Regions from separate parts of the Micromonospora sp. RV43 genome, predicted to be linked through region 1. Evidence: riboswitches for the same ligand, from Rfam matches in the RefSeq annotation. Region 1 holds a riboswitch; each other region holds the start of a gene.
The links. A riboswitch is a leader RNA that binds a small molecule or an ion and turns the genes downstream of it on or off. The one in region 1 is predicted to bind cyclic di-AMP.
Positions count from the first base shown of each region.

Region 2: linked by a shared signal. The riboswitch ahead of ABD52_RS23310 (NlpC/P60 family protein) and the one ahead of ABD52_RS05915 (hypothetical protein) in region 1 are both predicted to bind cyclic di-AMP.
Region 3: linked by a shared signal. The riboswitch ahead of ABD52_RS12915 (transglycosylase family protein) and the one ahead of ABD52_RS05915 (hypothetical protein) in region 1 are both predicted to bind cyclic di-AMP.
Region 4: linked by a shared signal. The riboswitch ahead of ABD52_RS03830 (C39 family peptidase) and the one ahead of ABD52_RS05915 (hypothetical protein) in region 1 are both predicted to bind cyclic di-AMP.

Region 1 covers NZ_LEKG01000015.1:6,534-10,737, forward strand. The annotation lists gene ABD52_RS05905 (STAS domain-containing protein) at 1-173, shown strand, start outside; gene ABD52_RS05910 (SRPBCC family protein) at 217-729, shown strand; gene ABD52_RS05915 (hypothetical protein) at 755-1,828, opposite strand; cyclic di-AMP (ydaO/yuaA leader) riboswitch at 1,833-1,963, opposite strand; gene ABD52_RS05920 (cation diffusion facilitator family transporter) at 2,108-3,022, opposite strand; gene ABD52_RS05925 (AAA family ATPase) at 3,127-4,204, opposite strand, start outside.
Region 2 covers NZ_LEKG01000105.1:8,756-12,959, forward strand. The annotation lists gene ABD52_RS23305 (N-acetylmuramoyl-L-alanine amidase) at 1-1,525, opposite strand, end outside; cyclic di-AMP (ydaO/yuaA leader) riboswitch at 1,764-1,898, shown strand; gene ABD52_RS23310 (NlpC/P60 family protein) at 1,912-2,943, shown strand; gene dcd (dCTP deaminase) at 3,008-3,586, opposite strand; gene ABD52_RS23320 (pyridoxamine 5'-phosphate oxidase family protein) at 3,665-4,204, shown strand, end outside.
Region 3 covers NZ_LEKG01000040.1:33,031-37,234, forward strand. The annotation lists gene ABD52_RS12905 (helix-turn-helix domain-containing protein) at 1-199, opposite strand, end outside; gene ABD52_RS12910 (LLM class flavin-dependent oxidoreductase) at 246-1,808, opposite strand; cyclic di-AMP (ydaO/yuaA leader) riboswitch at 1,954-2,125, shown strand; gene ABD52_RS12915 (transglycosylase family protein) at 2,124-2,783, shown strand; gene ABD52_RS12920 (YbaB/EbfC family nucleoid-associated protein) at 2,972-3,421, shown strand; gene ABD52_RS12925 (M4 family metallopeptidase) at 3,564-4,204, opposite strand, start outside.
Region 4 covers NZ_LEKG01000008.1:49,191-53,394, reverse strand. The annotation lists gene ABD52_RS03835 (hypothetical protein) at 1-129, opposite strand, end outside; gene ABD52_RS40580 (hypothetical protein) at 343-807, opposite strand; gene ABD52_RS40575 (zinc ribbon domain-containing protein) at 819-1,154, shown strand; gene ABD52_RS03830 (C39 family peptidase) at 1,572-2,372, opposite strand; cyclic di-AMP (ydaO/yuaA leader) riboswitch at 2,582-2,722, opposite strand; gene ABD52_RS38915 (hypothetical protein) at 3,114-3,386, shown strand; gene ABD52_RS03825 (copper resistance CopC/CopD family protein) at 3,717-4,204, shown strand, end outside.

The DNA of each region.
Region 1 (4,204 bases):
GCGCCATGGTCGCCGGCTTCCAGACCTGCGAGGTCAGCGGCGTCAAGCTCGTGGTCACCGAGCCGAGCCGGTTCGTGCACCGGCAGCTCTGGGTGACCGGCCTGCTCGGCCTGTTCGGCGCGCCCGAGCCGTGGTTCGCCGACGACACCCCCGAGGTGCTGCCCGGCGCCTGAGCGCGCCGTCCACACCCCCTGCAGCCAGGGGACCTTCTACCCGTTGCCAGTCCGGCGTCGGTACGGGACGATCGTCGCGACGCACGACGGCGAGGGGGCCCGCTTGCAGAGCAGCGACAGCTTCAGCTACACCGTGCAGGCCCGGTGCACCCGGGCCGAAGCGGTGGCGCTACTGGGTGACCTGAGTCGCCAGGGCGAGCTGCATCCGCTGATCGTCCGGGTCCGGAAGCTGCCGGCCCGGCCGGGCGCGCTGGCCAGCTACGCGATCACCGACCGGCTGCAACTCGGCCCGCTGCACTTCCCGGTCACGTACCAGGCGGACGTGCTGATCGCCGGCGAGGACGAGGTGGTCACAGTGGCGCGTCAGCAGCCCGCGACGACGGTCCGCAACCACACCCGGCTGCGCGACGAGCCGGACGGCACGGTACGCATCGACGTGGAGATCACGCTCACCGCTCCGGCGCCACTGTTCGGGTACGCGTTCCGCCAGGCCCGGGCGGCTCACCTGGGCCTGGCGGCTCGTCTCGGAGCGACCCTGGAGGGCCGGCCGGCCTGATCCGGCCGGCCCTCTCGGGGCGCGCTCAGTACACCGACAGGTGCACGTGGTTGGTGTGGTCGCTGGACGGGTCGCCGTTGCCGCCGCTGTACGACTTCCACCCGCTGCTGGGCAGCCAGATCTGCTTGAACCAGATCACGTAGAGCACGGCGAGCGGGTCGGCGTTGCGCACGAAGTACGCGGCCAGGTTGTTGCCGTACGTCCGGTCACCGCCGGTGGCCACGCCGCCGAAGCCGTTCTTCTGCGCGGCGAAGTCACAGGCCCGCCCCTTCGGGTGCTCACCCGAGCCGCTGGGCCGGTGGCACGAGACGTACCGGGTGAAGCCCGCCGCCTTGGCCTGTTGCAGCGCGTGCAGCGTGCGCGGGGTGATGCAGCCGTTCGCCGGGGTCGGGTCGTTGACGCTGCACGACTCCGACGGCCAGGAGCCGTCCGAGTTGCGCGGTGCCGGCTTCGCGTTCTTGCTGGAGGTGCCCTGGACGCTGCCACCGCCGCTGCTGCTGCGCGAGGCCCGGTCGTTCGCCACCTCCAGGGCGCGCTCGGCCTGCTCCTTGCGCTTGGCCATCACCGTCACCTGCTTGCGCTGCTCGCGGATCTCTCCGTCGAGCTGGGCGCGGGTGCGGGTGGCCTCGTCCCGGGTGGTGATCAGGTCGCGCAGCGTACGGTCCTCGTGCGCGGCGACCTGCTCCAGCGCGGCGGCCCGGTCCATGAAGCCCTCCGGGCTGCTGCTGCCGAGCAGCGCCCCGGCGGTCCCCAGACGGCCGTTGCGGTACGCCACGGCGGCGATCTCGCCGACCTTGGCGTCGCGTACGGCCAGCTCGGCGCCGACCGTCTTGAGTTGTTCGTTCAGCTGCTTCTGGCGGCTCACCGACCGGTTCAGCGCGGCTTTCGCCTCCAGCCAGCCCTTGCTGGCCGCGTCGAGCTGGGCACGCAGTTCGGGCGTGCCACCCTCGTCGTCGCCGGGCGCTGCGGCGAGCAGGCCGGTCGCCGGCGCCGCCGAGGCGGGGGAGACCGGAACGGTCGCGACGCCGAGGGTCAGCGTCGCGACGAGCAGGGCCGCCAACCGGGCGGCCGTCCGTCGTACAGGTGCCACTGGGGGCATTCACACGTCCTTCCGTCAACGCCGACCGGGTTAGCTGACGGGTTCGGGACGGAAGATCCCTACCGCTGACGCGGATGCACCCCACGTACGTGGTTCCCCGGCTCGTCCCTGCGGACGATTAGGCGACGGCCGCCCCACCGGGGCCGGGTGGCGCCCGCGGGTGCGGCCGCGACCGAGACTACCGGCGCTGCCCGGGCACGGCTCCGTGGAGCAGTGCCACTAGGCGGGGCAAAACCGGCATAAGACTACATTAGCCACAGTGATTTAAGTGTGTCCTAATCACCACTCGGTCTGTCCGCACACTCCGGCCGACGCTCCGGGTTCGACCTGCAACGTGGCGTGATCGATGGAGAAGTCCTCGTGCAGGGCGGCCCGCGCGGCGGCCAGCACCACGCCCGGGTCCACGCCCGGATCGGTGGTCAGGTGCGCCGAGGCCACCTCCATGCCCGAGGTGAGCGTCCAGACGTGCAGGTCGTGCACCTCGGCCACGCCGGGTACGGCGGCCAGCCGGTCGTGCACGGCGGTGACCTGGAGGTGCTCCGGCGCGGCCTGCACCAGGATGCGCAGCGCGGCCCGGCCGAGCCGCCAGGTGCGCGGCAGGATGAACAGGCCGATGCCGACGGCGACCAGTGGGTCCGCCCACCACCAGTCGGTCACCGTGATGATCAACGCGGCGGCGATCACGCCGAGCGAGCCGAGCAGGTCGCCGAGCACCTCCAGGTACGCCCCGCGCAGGTTGATGCTCTCCTTCGACCCGGCGCGCAGCAGCGCGAACGCGACGATGTTGGCGAGCAGGCCGAGCACCGCCACCACGAGCATCGGGCCGGCCAGCACCTCCGGCGGCTCGCCGAACCGGCGTACCGCCTCGACCAGGACGTAGATGGCGACGGCGCCGAGCAGCACGGCGTTGGCGAGGGCGGCGAGCACCTCCAGCCGGTAGAGCCCGAACGTGCGCTGCGGGTCGGTGCCGGCGCGGCGGGTGGCGGTGATCGCGGCGAGGGCCATGCCGATGCCGAGGACGTCGGTGAACATGTGCCCGGCGTCGGAGAGCAGCGCCAGCGAGCCGGTCGTGAAGGCGGCCACCGCCTCGACCACCATCAGGGCGGCGAGCAGCGCGAAGGCGGCCCAGAGGCGGCCCCGGTGGCGGTGCGCCGCGTTGGTCACCGCGCCGCTGTGGTCATGACCTGCGCCCACGCCAACACCCTTCCTGCCCCGTACCGGCCAGGCCCAATGTATGTTCACATCGCTATGTATGCAACTGAACTATGGGTGACAGCCGGGTCACGGTCGGGTGTCCGTCAGGAGGGGTCGAGCGTGGTGAGACGCTGGGTGGCCCGGGACAGCGCCACGTAGAGCGTGCGGACACCCGAGCCGGGGTCGGCCCGGATCTCGCTCGGCGCCACCAGCACCACGCCGTCGTACTCCATGCCCTTGGCCTGGAGACTGGTCACCACCTGGAGGCGGCCCGCGCCGAGCCTGCCCAGCCAGCCGGCCACCTCGTCCCGGCGCGGCACCGGCGTGATCACGCCGACGGTGCCCTCCACCTGCGCGAGCAGCGCCTCGGCCGCCTCGACGGTGGCCGCCGGCAGGTCGGCGGCGGGCACCGTGCGCTCGACCGGCGGCACGCCCGTGGACCGCACCGCGTCGGGCAGCGGCAGGTCCGGGTAGAGACGGCGGATCTCCGCCGCCGCCACCGCGAAGATCTCCGCAGAGTTGCGGTAGTTGGTGGTCAGCTCGTAGCGGTGCCGCTTGCGCCGGCCCAGCGCCTGGTCCCGGGCCCGGTCCAGCTCCTGCGGGTCGCCGGTCCAGGCGGTCTGCGCCGGGTCGCCGACCACCGTCCAGGACGCCAGCCGCCCGCGCCGGCCGACCATCCGCCACTGCATCGGCGAGACGTCCTGCGACTCGTCCACCACCACGTGCGCGTAGTCGCGGTAGTCGTCCGGACGCTCCCGCGCCGCCGCGCGGGCGGCGCGCTGCCGATCGGCGTACGTGCTCAGCTCGCGCACGCCACCGGCGAGCTGGTACGGGTCGCGCTTGGGGCGGGCCCGCCGCACCGGCTTGCCGAGCAGCGCGTCCAGCTCGTCCAGCAGCGCGATGTCGGCCACCGTCAGCCCTTCGGTCGCGAGGCTCCGGTACGCGTCGCCGAGCAGCCGGATCTCCGCCGAGGAGAGGATCCCACCGGCGTAGCGGCGCAGCCGGTCCGGGCGGGCCAGCCAGTCCAGCACGTGCCTCGGGTGCAGCCGGGGCCACCAGGCCTTGAGGAACTCGCGGAACTCCGGCCGTTCGATGATCTCGTCCTCGAACGCGGGCTGCTCCGGCAGGCGTCCCACCCGCAGCGTGCGGGCCTGCGCGTAGAGCGCGGCGAGCACCGCGTCG
Region 2 (4,204 bases), on a different contig from region 1:
CGAGGTCGTTGACGAGCGGGGCGTCCGGGCTCGGCGCGGTCCGCAGGATCACCGACGAGGAGCCGCGCGACGGGCACGGCTGCGCCGGCGGCCGGGGCGTCGGGACGCCCGGCGGCTGCTGGTTGCAGCCGAAGAACGCCGGCCGGTTGGTGGCGAAGTCCGGATCGATGGTGACCAGGCCGGTACGGGGCGTGCCGGTGCTGCGGAACGGCGCCTTCATCAGGTCGAAGTAGTGCGACCAGTCCCAGTACGGTCCCGGATCCCAGTGCATGCCGCCCACCGCGCCGGCGTTGATGCCGGGCACGTTGTCGTGGCCGATGATGTGCTGCCGGTCCATCGGGATGCCGAGCTTCAGCGCCAGGTGCCGCACCAGCTTGGCGGAGGTGCGGTACATCGCCTCGGTGTACCAGGTGCCCTGACCGGCGAAGCCCTCGTGCTCCAGGCCGATGGACTTGGCGTTGACGTACCAGTTGCCGGCGTGCCAGCCGACGTCCTTGGTCTTGATGTGCTGGGCGATGTAGCCGTCCACCGAGCGCAGCGTGTAGTGCCAGCCCAGGTAGTCGGCCCGCTTCACCAGGTCGACGCTCGGGCCGAAGTAGCCCTCGGTGTCGTGGATGACGATGTACTCGATCTTCTGCTGCTTCGGCCGGTCGCCCAGGTCGTGGTTGCCGTAGTCGCCCGGGTCGTCGCTGAGCTGCTCGTAGGGCGCGGGAATCCACTCGCAGGCCAGCCGTACCGGGCACTCCAGCCCGTCCGGCCGCTCGGCGTTGCGCAGGCCGAGTCGGGCCAGGCGGGAACGGTCCGGCTTCGCGGCGGTGGCGGCGAGCGTGACCCGCTGGCCGTCGTCGGTGGTGCGGCTGGCGCCCTGGCCGAGTTGGTCGTAGACCTCGTCGGCGAAGGCCGCCGCGGCGTCCGAGGTGTCCGCGCCGGAGTACCGGGCCACCGCGCCGTACCAGGCCGCCGGGTCGGTGCCGGCGCCGACCGGCCCACCCAGAGCCTTCTGGTACGACGCCAGCAGCGCGGCGCCACCGCGGATGTTCGCGGCCGGGTCGGTGCGCAGCGTGCCCGCGTCGAGCCCGGTGAGCGCGGCGGCGGCGTCGAGCGTCTGGAGCGAGGCCGGCGGCAGCGGGGTCTCCCGCTCCGGCGCGGCGGCGGTGGCCGGGTCGAGCTTCAGCGGCCGGGAGTCGTCGCCGCGCGGGTCCTCGTCCTCGTCGACGTGGGCGCTGCCGGGCATGGCGAGGATGTGCGCGGCGTCGGTCAGGTGCATCGGGCCGTAGCCGCCGCTGGTGCTCGGCTGCCCGGTGTGGGTGTCCCAGCGGGACTCCAGATAGGAGACACCGAGCAGCACGTTCTGCGGTACGCCGTACTCGGCCGCGGCGGCGGCGTATTGTTGTTGCCTGTCGCTCGCGGGCGCGGACGTGTCCGGCGCGGCGGTCACCGGGCCGGTCGTCGCCAGCGCGGTGGCTGTCGCCACTGCGGCGGCGAGCAGTATCCGTCTGCCCGACGGCGGGGCGGAGAGGCGCATCGAACCTCCTGGACAGGGATGGGGGTCACTGCGTTTCCACCCTCACTCCGCACACCCGCGAGGGTCAATACCTTTCCAGTGAGTAATCAGTCTTGAAAGAAAATTTCACCTCCGACCGGGGTGTGGTGCCTCATCGCGTACGGAGTGTCACGGCGCTGGAAGTTGCGGATCGATAACGGTGGTCCCTACTCTGGTGAATCGTCGGCCGCACGTCTCACCGTCCAACCCGGTCGGTGACGGTCCGACACCGCCGAGTCGCCTCCGGGCGAGCCGGGGAACCAGGTACCTGGGGTGAATCCGCAGCGATGCGGTAGGGCGGCTCCCTTCCCGCCCGAATCCGTCAGCTAACCCGGTAGGCGGTACGGAAGAAGGAGTACGGACGCCCGGTGGCACTCCATGCCCCGCGGCCGTCGTCGAGCCGGTCGGTCGACCGCTCCACGACTGTGCCGCGTACCCGCTGGTCCCGCTTCACCACAGCCCTCGCCGCCCTCGTCGGCACCGCAGTCGTCCTGACCGGCGGCGCCACGGCGGCACACGCCGAACCCTCGGTCGCCGAGATCGAGGCGCAGATCGACCGCGACTGGAACAAACTCGAACCGGTCATCGAACAGGTCAACGCCGTACGTGAGCAGCTCGCCGCGCGGCGCAAGCAGGCCGACGCGCTCGGCCGGCAGATCGCACCCCTCCAGGCCCGGGTGGACGCCGCGCTCGGCCAGGTCGGCGGACTCGCCGCCGACGCCTACAAGGGTGACAACCTCTCCACCGTCAACGCGCTGCTGGGCAGCCGCTCACCCGGTGACCTGGTCAACGGCCTGGAACTGCTCGACCGCTTCGCGCACCGCCAGCACGAGCAGGTGCGCTCCGTCGCCGCGCTGCGCGACGAACTGGCGGCGAAGAAGAAGCCGCTGGACGAGATGATCGCCGGACTGGCGCGTACCGAGGCCCAGCTCGCGGCGAAGAAGAAGCAGATCGACGCCGAGATCGCCCGGCTGCAGAAGCTGCGGCTCAAGGTGTACGGCAACGGTGGCGGCGGCCCGCTGCGCCCGGCGCCCTGCCCCGCCGGTTACCCCGGTGGCGCGGCCGGAGCGGCGGTCAAGTTCGCCTGCGCCCAGATCGGCAAGATCTACGTGTGGGGCGCGGCCGGGCCGGATCACTTCGACTGCTCGGGCCTGACCATGGCGGCCTGGGCCAAGGGCGGTGTCTCGCTGCCGCACAACGCGCGCCAGCAGCACGGCATGACGAAGCGGGTGAGCCGGGCCGAGCTGCGCGCCGGTGACCTCGTCTTCTACTACAGCGACCTGCACCACGTGGCGATGTACGTGGGCGACGGCTGGGTGGTGCACGCCTCCCAGTCCGGCAAGCCCATCACCATGAAGCGGGTCGACGACGGCGACATCAACAGCTACGGCCGGGTGTAAGGAAGGGCCCCCTCTTAACGCCTCCGGTAGAGGAGGGGGCCCTTATTAACAACTGTGGGCGCCGTCAGCGGGTCGGCCAGGTGCGCCAGCTCTGCCAGGATCGGCTCGGCGTCGGTCCGCGCTGCCCCTGGTAACGCGACCCGTAGACGGCCGAGCCGTACGGGTGCTCGGCCGGCGAGGAGAGCCGGAAGATGCAGAGCTGGCCGATCTTCATGCCCGGCCAGAGCGTGATCGGCAGGTTCGCCACGTTCGACAGCTCCAGCGTGACGTGACCGGAGAAACCCGGGTCGATGAAGCCGGCGGTCGAGTGGGTCAGCAGCCCCAGCCGCCCGAGGCTCGACTTGCCCTCCAGCCGGCCGGCGAGCTGGTCACCCAGCGAGATCACCTCAAGGGTGGAGGCGAGCACGAACTCGCCCGGGTGCAGCACGAACGGCTGCCCCTCCGGCACCTCCACCATCGAGGTCAGGTCGTCCTGCTGGATCGACGGGTCGATGTGCGTGTAGAGGTGGTTGTTGAAGACCCGGAACAGCCGGTCCAGGCGTACGTCGATGCTCGACGGCTGCACCAGCGTGGGCTCGAAGGGCTCCAGCGCGAGCGTGCCGGCCTTGATCTCGGAGACCAGGTCGCGGTCGGAGAGCAGCATCGGAACACCATAGCGACAGGTGCCGGTGACCTGCGTGTCGCACTACATCTTCGTACACGTGTTCGATAGAGTGTCCACATGGCTTCCTGGTCCGAATTCGCCGCCGACGAGCCCCGCCTCGCCGCCGAGATCCGCCTCCTGATGCAGCAGTACGGGCCGGGCTTCGGCTATCTCGCCACGGTCCGCGCCGACGGCGGGCCCCGGGTGCACCCGGTCTCCCCGGTGTTCACCGCCGACGGCCTCTGGTGCTTCGTCATCGACTCGCCGAAGCGCCGCGACCTCGAACGCGACGGCCGCTACGCGCTGCACTCGTTCCCGCCGGAGGAGAGCGACGACGAGGCGTATGTCGCAGGCCGCGCCCGGCCGGTGACCGACCCCGCCACGGTGGCCCGCCTGGCCCGGATCGGCCGCGCGTCACCGCAGGGCGACTGGCGGCTGTTCGAGTTCACCGTCGAGGCGGCGATGCTGACCCGCCGTGATCCGGTGGCCCAGCCCGGCGCCGCCCCGCCGCAGGTGCGGGTCTGGCTCGATCCGCGCGCGGCCGAACCCGCCCGGCGTGACCCGCTCGCCGCCGAGGGTCGGCGTGGCCGGCACGGCTTCGACACCCGCCGCCCGGCC
Region 3 (4,204 bases), on a different contig from region 1:
CGACGAGCTGCTTGAGGCGTGCGGCGGCCACCGGCTCGCTGACGCCGACCCGCCGGGCGAAGTCGTCGAAGCGGCGGGTGCCGAACGACGCCTCCCGCAGCAGGAGCAGCGTGGTGCGGTTGCCGACCACCTCCAGCGCCCGGGCGATCGAGCAGTTGGCGGTGGACCAGGAGTCACGCTGCGCAAGGAGGTCCGTCATGGCGTCGACGGTACCCCCTGACTTAAGAAAGCAGAAGTCAGCTACCTCACAGCTGGCCGGGGAAGAACCCGTGCCGGGCCAGCGGCTCGACGATCTGGTGCTCCTCGTACGACAGGTGCGACAGCAGCGTGTCGGTGAGCAGGTCCACCGCCTCCTGGAGCTGCGTGAAGTCGCCGGGCCGCCGGACCAGCTCCACGAGCGCCCGGTCGACGCTCTCCACCACCCCGTGGATCACCACGTGCTCCTCCTCGAGGCGGTCCAGCACCGCGGCCAGCCCGGCCTCTGAGCGGCGCAGGTGCGGGAAGACCGAGGCGTCCTCCAGCCCGTGGTGCTGGGTGACCATCGTGCAGTAGGCCGCGCAGTACGCCCCGAGCGTCCAGTTGTTCTGCCGCATGGTCATCTCGTTGAGCGCGGCCCGCGCCCGGCCCGGCGAGACCGAGCCCTGCTTGACCTGTTCCAGCAGGTCGCGCACCTGGGCCAGCTCCTGGCGCAGATGGTCGTGCACGTCCACCAGGTGCTGCCCGGCGGCCTGTCCCCGGGCCGGGTAGACGTGTCCGGCCGGCGGCGGCGGAGCGCTCGGGCGGGTGGACTCGTCCCACGGGCGGCGCGCGCTCAGGCGTACCCCCGGGTCGGGGGTGGGGGTGACGCCGAGCGTGCTCGGGCCGCCGGCGTTGGTCGGCTCGTCGGCGGCCTCCCGGGCGCCGCCGGCGGGCGTGGCGCGCTCGGCGGCGACCAGTTCCCGGACCGCGGGCGCCACCTCCTGGCCGAAGATCTGGATCGCGCGCGGCTCGTCGCTGCCGAGGATGAACGTGGTGATGCCGTGCTCCAAAGTGAGCCCGGCCAGTTCCTCCACCCACTGCTCCGGCGGCCCGGCCAGGAAACCGGCCGACGAGCGGGCGAACGCGCCGGTCACGTTGAGCATGCGGCGGATCGCGGCCGGGTCGCGCCCGGCGGCCTGGGCGCCCTCGTCCACGAGCGCGTTCAGGGCGGGCAGCTCGTCGGGGCCCTTGGGCAGGTACGACAGGGACGGCAGCCAGCCGTCCGCGGCGCGGCCGACCAGGCGCAGCATGCGCGGCTTGTACGCGCCGACCCAGATGCCGACCGGATGCGCGGGCGCCGGGCCGCGCTTGGCGCCGACCACCCGGTAGTGCTCGCCGTCGACACGGATCATGCCGCGGCTGCCGGTGTCCCAGACCTCGCGGATCACCCGGATCGCCTCGTCGAGGGCGTCGACGGCGGCGCCGGGGGACAGGCGCCGCCCGCCCGCCGCCTCGATCGCGTCCCAGAACGCGCCCGCGCCGAGTCCCAGCTCGACCCGGCCGCCGGTGAGCAGGTCCAGGCTGGCGACGCTGCGGGCCAGCACCACCGGCTGGCGCAACGGCAGGTTGAGGACGTTTCCGGCCAGGCGGATGCGTTCGGTCGCCGCGGCCACGTAGGACATCAGCGTCCAGGTGTCCAGGAAGCCCGGCTGGTAGGGATGGTCCTGGAACGTGACCAGGTCCAGTCCGACCTGCTCGCACAGCCGGGCCAGCGCCACGACCTGGTCGGGCTGCCCGGCGGCGGGGGTGATGAAGCCGCCGAAGGTCAGCTCGTGTCCGTGATCGGTCATCCGTCAAGCCCTCCCGTGATCTTGCCTGGCCCTGCCACCGTAGCGCCGCCGCCGGTAGCCCGGCCGGGTGAAGAGCGTCACAAGAAGTGGACGATCGTCGCAAATCGCTCCTAGCGTCGGTTTCGTTCGCAGACGCGGACACCGCGGGCCGGAAACGCCAAATCCCGCCGCCGTCCCCGGTAACCGGACCTCGCGCGGGAGCGGGGGAACCACACGTTCCACGGTGCATCGTCACCTCGGGGTGAAGCCGCCGCCGGCGGCCGGGCTCCTCGGCCCGAACCCGACAGCTCACCTCGTCGGCGTGGAGGAATCCACATGGCAACTGAATACTCAGCCCGAAGCCGCCGTACCGCCCTCGGAGCGGTCCTGGCCGGCGCCGCCGTCGGCGCCGCGAGCCTGTTCGGCCCGGCCGTTCCGGCCAGCGCGGGCGTCAACTGGGACGCGGTCGCGCGCTGCGAGTCGGGCGGCAACTGGAAGATCAACACCGGTAACGGCTACTACGGCGGGCTCCAGTTCTCCCGCGCCACCTGGAACGGCTACGGCGGCAAGAAGTACGCCGCCCGCGCCGACCTGGCCAGCCGGTCCGAGCAGATCGCCGTCGCGGAGAAGGTGCGGCGCGGCCAGGGCATCGGCGCGTGGCCGGTCTGCGGCAAGAAGGGCGGCTCGGCGAGCGCGGCGACCCGGTCCGAGCGGGCCACCACAAAGGCGGCCCCGAAGCGGGCCGCCACGCGCAAGGCCGCGCCGGAGCGCGCGGCCACCCGCAGGGCCGCGCCGGAGCGCGCCACGACGACGGTGGCGCCGCAGCCGTCGTCCGGCGCCGGGACGTACCTGGTCCGGCGTGGGGACACGCTGTCGGAGATCGCCGTGACGCAGCGCGTCGACGGCGGCTGGCGCGCCCTGCACGAGCGCAACCGCGCAGTGGTCGGCGACGACCCCGGCCTGATCTTCCCCGGTCAGCGGCTGCGGCTGCGCTGACAGCGGTCCGAGAACGCCCGGCCGGGTCGCCCCGGCCGGGCGTTCGCCCCGTCCGCGACACGCCGCGTCGACGGTGTCCGGCCTGCTCCCGGCGTCCGGGAGACGGTCCGCGACGGCGGTGACCGCGATTCGTCGGAGCCGGTTGCTAGTGTCACGATGCTCGGCTAAGACGTGAAGAAAGCGCGGATATGACCAACGACCCGTTCTCGGCGGCCGCGAGCATCGACGAGCTGCTGACCCGCACGCAGCAGGCGCTCACCGCGATGCGCTCCCGGGCCTCGGCGCACGCCGACGGCGAGCCCGGCGACCTGCTGCGCGCCGAGGGCACGGCCGCCGGCGGCCGGGTCCGCGCGGTCGCCGTCCAGGGTGGCCGGCTGGATTCCGTGACGATCGACCCGGAGCTGGCCGGCGAGCCCCTCGACGTCCTCTGCGGACACTTCGTCACCGCCGCCAACGCCGCGCTGTCCGAGCTGGACGCCCGGGTCAGCGCGTCGGCGCGGGCCGACGCCGACGCGCTCGCCGCCCGGCTCGGCAGCATGGGCGACCAGGCCGAGCTGTTCGGCCGCGCGATGCACGAGGCGGCCGCGCGGATCCACCGCGACCGCGGCACCGCGTCCCAGGGCGCGCGCCGGGCCTGACACGGCGAAACGGCCGGCCCGACACGGCGGGACGCCGGGCCTGACACGGCGGGACGCCGGGCCTGACACGGCGGGACGCCGGGCCTGACACGGCGAGGCGGCCGGCCGCCGGGAGGACGACGACCGGCCGCGCACGCCACGGTCAGCTCAGGGTGACCGCGGTGTCGTCGACGACGAAGGACGTCTGCAACGAGCTGTCCTCCACGCCGCTGAACGAGATGGTCGCCGTGGTGCCTGCGAGCGACGAGATGTCGAAGGACCGCTGCACGTAGCCGGTGGCCTTGTTCAGGTTGGAGTACGTGGCCAGCGTGGTGCTGCCCGCCTTGACGGTGAGCTTGTCGTACGCAGTGCTGGTGGTCGACTCCGCGCTGTCGATGTGCAGCCAGAAGCTCAACGTCGCCCGGCAGCCGGCCGGGATCGTCACCGACTGGCTGAGCGTGTCGGTGTGCGACGAGCCGTACCCGTCCAGCCACGCCTTGTACGAGCCGCCGTGCGCGGCCTGGCCGCTGTCGGTGGTGATGACGCCGGACGAGGCGCTCCAGCTCACGTTGCCGGACTCGAAGCCCGGGTTGGCGAGCTTGTTGCCGGAGCAGCCGCCCGACGGCGGGGTGGTCGTGGTGCTCGGGGTGGGCGTCGGGGTGCCGCCGGCGCAGGTCGGGTCACCGGACTGGGCCGGCACGCTCACCGCGTCCCAGGCCGCCTTGACCGTGTTGAACTCCGCGCAGCTGCCCGGGTAGAGGTTCTTCGCCGCCTGGAGCGTCCAGGTGCGGTACTTCAGGTACG
Region 4 (4,204 bases), on a different contig from region 1:
CGAAGGTGTCGCAGTGTCCAGACCCCTAGCGCACTGCAGCGCGTGCAGGACCAGAACCGCAGCGACGACGACCGCCACCGCGACAGCGCGGTAGCCGCGCATCGCACCAGCCGGACCGTCCCACGTCACCAGCGCAGACTACGACACTCCACGGCCGCAGCCGTCGTGCGGGTGCGGGTTCCCGTCCTGCCCCGGATGCTTATCTCAAGGTCGGCGAACCACTGCGTCACCACGTCGCGTTCGAAAGTCCCGTGGGCCACTCGTCGGCGCGGCCTGCATCGGGCGGTCGTAGCTGGACCGCCTTGTTCGGGCGGCTACCACCGGCTCCGGCCCGACAGCCCTTCATCCAGCGCAGCGGACTTTTTGTCCGACTCGACCATGAAGATCCTTCGTAGAAATGTTGGCGTGTCGGACCACCAGAGTGACGATCCCGCGGATCCCATGACCCGATGGCTCAACAGCCAGCCGCACGCCGGCGCGCAGCCGCGCGTCCGGCGGCAGGGTGGTCTGCGGTTTGCGTTCTACGGCCGGATGTCGACCATCGAGCATCAAGACCGGGTGACGTCCCGGCACTGGCAGCGGGACTGCGCCAGCGAACTCGTCGCCGGTCACGGGCTGATCGTCGCCGAGTACTTCGATGCCGGCTGCTCGCGCCGCCGCGGCTGGCGGCAGCGTCCGCAGGCCGCCGCGCTGCTGGCCGCGCTCCCCGATCCGCACCGTGGGTTCGACGCGATCGTGGTCGGCGAATACGAACGAGCATTCTCCGCCAACCAGCTGCAGCACCTGGCACCCCTGCTCGAACAGCACGGTGTGCAGTTGTGGCCAGCCACGACGGGACTGCCCGCCGCTACCTGTTCACCGGCCTGCTGCGCTGCGCACCATGCGGCCGAAGACTGGAATCCCACTGGATCAACCAGCGTCCGGGCTACCGATGCCGCCAAGGCCACACCAGCACCCAACAGCCCACCAACGGCCGACGCAAGATGCTCTACCTCAGGGAAGACCACATCATCGCGCGACTGATGGGACATCCCGGCCTCGCCAGCGACGCCCAGAACCCGCATGACCTGGCCGCGCTCCTGCACAGAAACAAGATCAGCATCATCTGCGATCAGGAACGATGTACACCGACCACAGGAGCCTCAGGCAAGTGAGCCCGTTCAACCCATGATCAATATGTGGAGATGTTGTGTCCGAGGGATTCGGACACAAAGTCACGGCACCCATGCTCAGCATGGGTGCTCATGCCGTAATCCTATAGCAGCGAGCGGCACTATGGAGTTTCCCGTGTCGGCGTCATGCCGTTATCGGTGACGCACCAAAGTCCACAGAGGGGCTGGTTCGGATTTCGCGCCGGCGGCCCCGGCCTGGCCAACCCACCCGGCATGCTGGACCTGTACGTGTTCGCCCCTGCCCGCCGCGTCGGGCGGCACCTAACCTGACCGCACAAGATGATCGGCTGAGCCATACCAGAGGGCGCACGACGTGCCGTCCTGCCTGCTACTGGGCGCGAACCGAAAGGCGACGGGCACCGGCTCGAACGAGCCGGTGCCCGAGGGCCGGAGATGGGATCAGGCGGAGTAGCCGCGGGTGGCCATCCAGTTCGCCAGGTCGATGGTGGTCATCCAGTAGGCGGCCATGTTCGGGTCGGCGGAGTCGGCGATCCGCACCGTCCGGCCGTCGTCCTTATATCCGACCACGGCGATGTAGTGGCCGCCGGGGAAGGAGTGCCAGCCGCCGTCTGTATCGGTCGCGGAGCCGACGGTGTTGGCGACCACGGCACGGCCGTCGGTGATGGCGGTGACCACGTCGGCCTGGAGCTGGTCGATCTGCGCCGGCGTCGCGGCCTGGCCCGGGATCATGTGCGTCCGGTACGGGTTGCCCTTGACCATCTGGTTGAGCCCGCGAGTGGTGTCCTCCGCCGAGTTGGTGCCGTTCTCGCCAGCGTTCAGCGGGGCGACCATCGCGTCCTGGGTGGTCTCGACGCCGCTCGCGCTGAGCGCGTTGCGCACAGCGGCCGGGCCGCAGTTCCAGTAGGCAGTCTGCGCCTCGTAGGTGTGGTCGAGGACCTTGGTCGACGGAGGCTTCGGCCTCGCCTTCTTGGTCACGTCCGGGTCGGTCGTGGCCCTGTCCTTCGCTGACGGCGACGGCTCGGCGGCGACGCGAGCCTCGCCGCGGGTGGCGACATCACCGAGCCGCGGAGCCAGCCCGGCGGCGGTGTTCCCCTGGCGGACGGGCGCGTTGTGATCGGTGGCGGCCAGCGCCGTGCCGACGCCGCTGGCGAGCACGAGCGCCGCGGCGGAGCCGGCGATGATCTTGTACGGGCGCTCGGTCACAAGACGCCGCAGCTGACGCTTCATGTGGTGCTTCATGTGTTCCTCCACGGGCTGGAGCGGCACAGGCCGGCCCGACGCGCGGAGGAACTCACGCACGTTGTGACTGGGCGGGGTGCCGCGGGGATGGGGAGCGCCCGGTGGGCCGGGCTGGGGGGCAGTTGCCGGGACTCACAGTCAGGCGAGTGTCGGCACCGCGATGCCGTGGAGGCGTGGGGAGTATCGGGAGGTGTTTCGCACGAGGCTGGCACTCCTTCCGTGGCCGCCTACCGGGTTAGCTGACGGATTCGGGCGGGAAGTACGCCCTACCGCGGGCCGTGGCTCGCGGATTCACCCCGGTGTTGCCTGGGTCCCCGGTTCATGAGATCACGATTAGGCGGGTCGGAGCGGCGTCGCCACTTGCGATCGGAAACCGCACCGGACGCGCCGACATTACCGGTGGGTACGTCGTATGCCAAGGGCTCCCACCTGCATAAGCCTCGAACATCGCTACTCTGATCGGAACCTCCAGTTACTCATGCCACTCAATGGGACGAGCAGTTATAGCGGAACCCTCGGGACGTAACCGGACATCGGAATGCTGTTGGCGCTCAATTGCTTGGCCGATCGCCGCATACTCACCCGAATGGCCGTTTCCTGGGCGGCCGTACGTAGCCCCACACCAATTTCAGTCACAATTCAGCAAACCCGGGCCGGCAGCAGCGGCGGTAGTGGTGGTACGGGCCGAGGCCGCGCGCAGACACAAGTCAGTGCGAGCTCCCCGTTACCGCACAGGCGTTCATGGAGATGAAGTTGGCGGCGCTCGTGACACCCGGCAGTCAGCCCGCGCAGACCGCGGGTAGCTCGACGTTCGAATGTCGACGTGGCTTCGACGAAAATCAACCCAATCCCGGCGGGCGGCGTAAGGCCGGATCGCCGCCCTGCCGACGGTTGGGCGCGCGCCGCGCGAAGCAAGTGGGAACCGCGTACGAGAGCATGATCGTCGCGCTGATCGCGGTGGCCCGCTTCAAAATCCGTCACCGCGGGGCCACAGAGCGACCCGACCACGGCTGACCGGGACCGCGGCAATGCCTCGCACCACTCCCGGCGCAGTCCGTCGCCGTTGCGAGTCGGCGATGCCACCATGCTGGCGCTCTCCCCCAACCTGACTTTCTGGATCGTCGAAGCTGACCCGCCCCTACTAAGGGCGGGTAGTAGTTGACCTAGGATGGCGACCGCACCACGTGGGAGCGATGTGTGGGCACCGGCCCGCGCCTCCTTGGCGGAAGGATCAACAGTGCCTTTCCAGCGGCGTCGCCGGGCGGCCTGACCTTGCTTGCTGCATCGCCGGGTCTCGCATGTCCTCAGTCGCCAGCACGTCGCGCCGCGCGCTGGGCAATTCGGGTGTGGCTGGCGCTGTTTCCCGCCCTCATCGTGGCCCTCGGGTTCGCTTCCCCTGCGGCCGCACATTTCAAGCTGCTCCGGGCCGTTCCGGCCGACGGCGCGCGGATCGACGGCGCCGTCCAGGAGATCCGGCTGACGCTCAGCGCCGCCGGCACGCCCACAGGAGCGGGATTCAAGCTTTCCGACGGCAACGGCATCGGCCTACCGGCCGCCAGCCACACGCCCGACGGAGGCCGAACGTGGCTGGTCCACCCGACCGCTCGCCTGACCACCGGCACGTTCAAGCTGCGATGGAGCGTCGCGGCCCCGGACGCCCACCCCCTGACGGGTGTCATCACGTTTACGGTGGCCTCGCCTCCCCCGACGCCCGGAACGGCCGCTAAACCCCAGGCAACAGCCAGCCCGCACGGACATGCCGGCCATGGTGGGCCAGGTGTGCCCCCGGCTTCGCCGTCGGCACACGCGGGAGGACACGCTGTTGGCCACAC